2 regions of the Microbispora sp. KK1-11 genome follow, and region 2 is predicted to be linked to the other one. Evidence: riboswitches for the same ligand, from Rfam matches in the RefSeq annotation. Region 2 holds a riboswitch; the other holds the start of a gene.
What was found. A riboswitch is a leader RNA that binds a small molecule or an ion and turns the genes downstream of it on or off. The one in region 2 is predicted to bind cyclic di-AMP.
Positions count from the first base shown of each region.

Region 1: linked by a shared signal. The riboswitch ahead of FLW16_RS10265 (CHAP domain-containing protein) and the one ahead of FLW16_RS32290 (glycoside hydrolase family 25 protein) in region 2 are both predicted to bind cyclic di-AMP.

Region 1 covers NZ_VIRJ01000005.1:209,588-211,970, forward strand. Annotated here, with positions in the region: gene FLW16_RS10255 (response regulator transcription factor) at 1-19, shown strand, start outside; gene FLW16_RS10260 (cell wall metabolism sensor histidine kinase WalK) at 16-1,185, shown strand; cyclic di-AMP (ydaO/yuaA leader) riboswitch at 1,382-1,515, shown strand; gene FLW16_RS10265 (CHAP domain-containing protein) at 1,530-2,216, shown strand; gene FLW16_RS10270 (helix-turn-helix transcriptional regulator) at 2,331-2,383, shown strand, end outside.
Region 2 covers NZ_VIRJ01000029.1:11,452-13,834, forward strand. Annotated here, with positions in the region: gene uppS (polyprenyl diphosphate synthase) at 1-428, opposite strand, end outside; cyclic di-AMP (ydaO/yuaA leader) riboswitch at 715-860, shown strand; gene FLW16_RS32290 (glycoside hydrolase family 25 protein) at 872-1,594, shown strand; gene secD (protein translocase subunit SecD) at 1,679-2,383, opposite strand, start outside.

The DNA.
Region 1 (2,383 bases), on a different contig from region 2:
CCGGGGGTACCGGCTGTGACCCGCGTCCTGTCCCCGTGGAGCAGGCTCGGCCTGCGCATGCGGCTCACCCTGCTGTACGGCGGGCTGTTCTTCCTGGCGGGGTCGGTGCTGCTGTGGTTCACCCACCTGCTGACCGCGCGGGCGCTCAACCAGCGGTTCGTGGTCGCGGTGGCGTCGAAGGTGGCCGGTGTCCCCGATGCCGTACTGGGGGGCAGGCTGCCCGACAGCGACATGCTCGCGCAGCGGGTGCGCACGAACGTCGAGCAGGGGGCGGCCGACGTGCTGAGCGACGTGCTCAGGTCGTCGGTGATCGTCATGGTTCTGGTGGGGGCCGTCGCGGTGGTGGTGGGCTACCTGGTGGCCGACCGCGCGCTGCGCCCGCTTGACCGGGTGACCGAGACCGCGCAGCGGCTGTCGGAGAGCACGCTGCACGAGCGGATCGCGCTGCGCGGGCCGCAGGACGAGGTCAAGCGGCTCGCCGACACCTTCGACGCGATGCTCGACCGGCTGCACCGGGTGTTCGACGCTCAGCGCCGGTTCATCGCCAACGCCTCCCACGAGCTGCGCACCCCGCTGGCGGTCAACCGTACGGTCCTGGAGGTGTCGCTGGAGGAGCCGGCGGCGTCGGAGGACCTCAAGGCGCTGGCCCGCGCGCTGCTCGGCACCAACGCGAGGTACGAGCGGCTGATCGAGGGCCTGCTCATGCTGGCGCAGTCGGAGCAGGAGCTGACGGCCCGCAAACCGGTCGACCTGCGGCAGGTCGTCCGTACGGCGATGGAGCAGATCGACCTGCAGCCGCGCCACAGGAAGGTGACCGTCCACGAGGACCTGCGCCCGGCGGTCGCGCACGGCGACCCGCTGTTCCTCGAACGCTGCCTGATCAACCTGCTGGAGAACGCGATCAAGTACAACGTGCGGGACGGGGAGGTCTGGGTCCGGTTGCGGGAGGAGGAGACCGGGGTGAGCGTGACGGTGGAGAACACCGGGCCCCTGGTCCCGCCGTACGAGGTGGACGACCTGTTCGAGCCGTTCCGACGGCTCGGCGGCGACCGCGTGCGCTCCGCGCGGGGGTCGGGGCTGGGCCTGTCCATCGTCCGGGCCATCGCCGTGGCGCACGGCGGCGAGGTGGAGGCGCTCGCCCGGCCGGAGGGCGGCCTGGCGGTGACTGTACGCCTGCCTGGGTGAGCCCGGATCTTCCTGCAGCCGATGCCCGCTACCCGTCTGCGTCCGGTTTGCCGCCTACTGACCAGTAAAATCTGAGTTGTTCTAACTTGACCGGTTTGACCTGGTCTATTACCTTTTAGGCATCTCAGGGCGCACTTGCTCATCTCAATGGTCAAGAAGCCCTCCTCAGACCGACGCGGCCGGCCGATCCCGGCCTGCCGCCCGGCCGCCGAGTCCGCGTCCGCGCGGAGCCGGGGACCCACCTCTCCTGGGGTGAATCGGCATGCGTGCCGTAGGGCGACTTCCAGCCCGAACCCGTCAGCTAACCCGGTAGGCGGCATGGAAGTAAGGGAGTACGCCCCACCATGCACGTCCTCAACACCTGTGTTCGCGCTGCTCTCGCGAGCGGGGCCCTCGCCTCGGCGGTGCTGATCGCGTCGCCGGCCGCGCACGCGGACAACCCGGCCACCGGCAAGGGTCCGGCGGCCGTGAAGTCCATGTCCGAGATCGCCTCCACGCTGCCCAAGGTCAGCGCGGCCGACGTGCTGACCCTGGCCAGGAGCCAGATCGGGATCAGCGAGAACGCCAACGGCGGCGGGACCAAGTTCCAGGAGTGGTACATGTCCACGCCCCGCGCCCGCGAGACCCTCGCCCGCGACGGCGGCACGCTCAAGGGCTACCTCAACGCGGCCTGGTGCGACATGTTCGTCTCGTGGGTGGGCCAGCAGCTCGGCATCGGGCCGGTCATGGGCTCCGACGCCTACACCGTGGAGCATGCCCGCTGGTTCGCCGACCACGGCCGCTGGGGCCACACGCCCAAGCCGGGCGCGGTGGTGTTCTTCAACTGGAACGGCAGCAAGGACATCGACGACGTCCAGCACGTCGGGTTCGTCGTCAAGGACAACGGCGACGGCACGATCCGGACCATCGAGGGCAACACCGGCGACGGCGGCGCCGTCGAGGCCCGCACCCGTCCTACCTCGCAGGTGGCCGGGTACGGCTACCCGATGTATCCCGGGGACACCTCCGCCATCGCCACCGCCTCCTCCTGACGGACGACGGCCCCGAAGCGCGCCGGTGATCCCGGCGCGCTTCGCCGTCCCCGCCGGGGCGTCCGGGCTCCTCCCAAATTGACCTACATAAGCGTGAGCTGCGAGCCTGGCGGCATGCACGCGTTCGACGTCCTCGGCGATCCGGTGCGCCGCCGGATCCTGGAACT
Region 2 (2,383 bases):
GCGGCCTCGACGATGTCGCGGCGACCGCCGTGATCGAACGCCACCGTCAACGTCATCCGGCGGTTGTCGCGGGTCAGCGCCATCAGGTCGGCGATGTCCCGGGCCAGCGCGGGCGGGATCCGTGGGTCGGTGACCCCGAGGAACCGGCAGCGGATCCCGCGTGCGTGCAGTGACAGGGCGTGCTTGCGGACGGCGCGCCGCACCAGTCGCAGCAGGACGTCGACCTCGGCCGCCGGGCGCCGCCAGTTCTCTGTGGAGAAGGCGTACAGGCTCAACCACTCGACACCGGCCGTGTGGGCCGCCTCGATGACATCGATCACCGCGGCCTCGGCCGCCCGATGCCCCTCGGTGCGGGGCAGCGACCGCTGCGCGGCCCAGCGGCCGTTCCCGTCCATGACACAGGCGACGTGACGAGGGATGCCTCTCACCCCACCCGCCCCGACGACATCGCGACCACGACGCAGACCCCCAAGTGAATCCCTCCGGGGACGGACTCTTTCACAGAATGTGACGCGGCGAACACTAACCGTTGGTATTCACGGCCCTTACTTGCCAGGCCGGGGTGGCTCGGGGCGTTATCTGTCCAGGTAAAGACATGTTTTGTCCTGTTTACACCATTCTGGTGGTGTGTGTACCTTTAGGGCACACGGCCTGGGTACCGGCAGACTTCCGCCGTCATATCCCTTGCCGTGGCGTTGCCCGGACCGCGCGATGATCGCGCGGCCGCCGAATCCGCGTCATGTGGAGCCGGGGACCCACTCTCTTCGGGGTGAATCGGCGCGCAGGCCCCCAGATGCGCCCGTAGGGCACTTCCTGCCCGAACCCGTCAGCTAACCCGGTAGGCGGCATGGAAGCAAGGAGTCAACCCCGCATGTCCAGCCATCGGCTCTCCCCCGGGAGCCGGCCCTCCCGCCGGCGCCTGCGCTCCGCCCTCGCGGCGGCGACCCTCGCGGCCTCGGCCGTCACCGCCACCGTCACGGCGGCCGTCGTCCTGCCCGCCCCGGCCTACGCGAACCCGCACACGTACGGCCAGGACGTCTCCGGCTACGAGGCCGACCACGACTGGATGAACAGCCGCGCGCAGTTCGGCTTCATCAAGGCCACCGAGGGGACCTCCTGGGTCGACTCGTCCTTCCCCCGCCACTGGCGGGAACTGGCCAAGAAGGGCATCGTCCGCGGCGTCTACCACTTCGGCCATCCCTCCAACGACCCCATCGCCGAGGCCGACCACTTCCTCAAGGTCGTGAACGCGCAGCCGAGCAAGCCCGGCGACATCCTGGTCCTCGACCTGGAGGCCACCGACGGCGAGTCCGTCGAGCACGTCAACAAGTGGGCCAAGACCTGGCTGGAGTACGTGACGGCCAAGACCGGCACCAGGCCGATGTTCTACAGCGGCTGGAACTTCGCCGACGAGTACGGCCACGGCCTCGGCCAGTACCCCCTGTGGGTGGCCCACTACAGCAAGGCCCCTGGCGACATCACGCCGCCCGCCGACTGGAAGTCCTGGGCGATCCACCAGTACACCGACTCGCCCATCGACCAGAACGTCTCCGCGCTGACGCCCGCCCAGTTGCGCGCGCTCGGCCGGCCGTAGCCGCACGGGCCCCGGGGCGGGGCGTCCCACCCGGCGTCCCACCCGGCGTCCCACCCCGGGGCCCATGCCGGCCGACCAGGTCGGTCAGACCACCGCGCCGGAGCCGTCGCGCCGCGCGGGCCTGGCACGCGGGGCGGCGGGAACCGGTGGCGGCTTGCTGGTGCGCCTCTCCAGCGCGATCGCTGCCGGTCCGGCCACGAACGACGACGACAGCGTCCCCACGATGATGCCGATCAGCAGGGCGACGGCGAAGTCGCGCAGCGAGTCGCCGCCGAACACCGCCAGCGCCGCAAGGATGAACAGCGCACCGAGCCCGGTGTTGACCGTGCGCGGCACGGTCTGCAGGATCGCGGTGTTCACCACCCGGCCGAACGGCTCCCCGCGCCGCACCGGCCACAGCTCGCGCACCCGGTCGAAGAGCACGACCTTGTCGTTGACCGAATAACCGATGATCGTGAGCATCGCGGCCAGGAACACTCCGTCGATCGGCTTGCCCATCCAGGCGAACGCTCCGACGACGACGGCCGCGTCCACGAACAGCGCCGCCACGGCCGCCGTGCCGAACGTCCACCGGAACCGGAACGCCAGGTAGACGAGCTGCGCGGCGAGCGCGACGGCGAGCGCGATGAGCGCGTTGCGGCGCAGCTCCTCGCCGAGACTCGGCCCGATGAGCTCGTCACGCTGCTTGGTGACCTCTCCCACGCGCCGGTCCAGCGCCTCCTCCATGCGGACCACGTCGTCCGCGCTGATCTGCCCGGTACGTACCGAGATCGCGTCGTCCGACCGCTG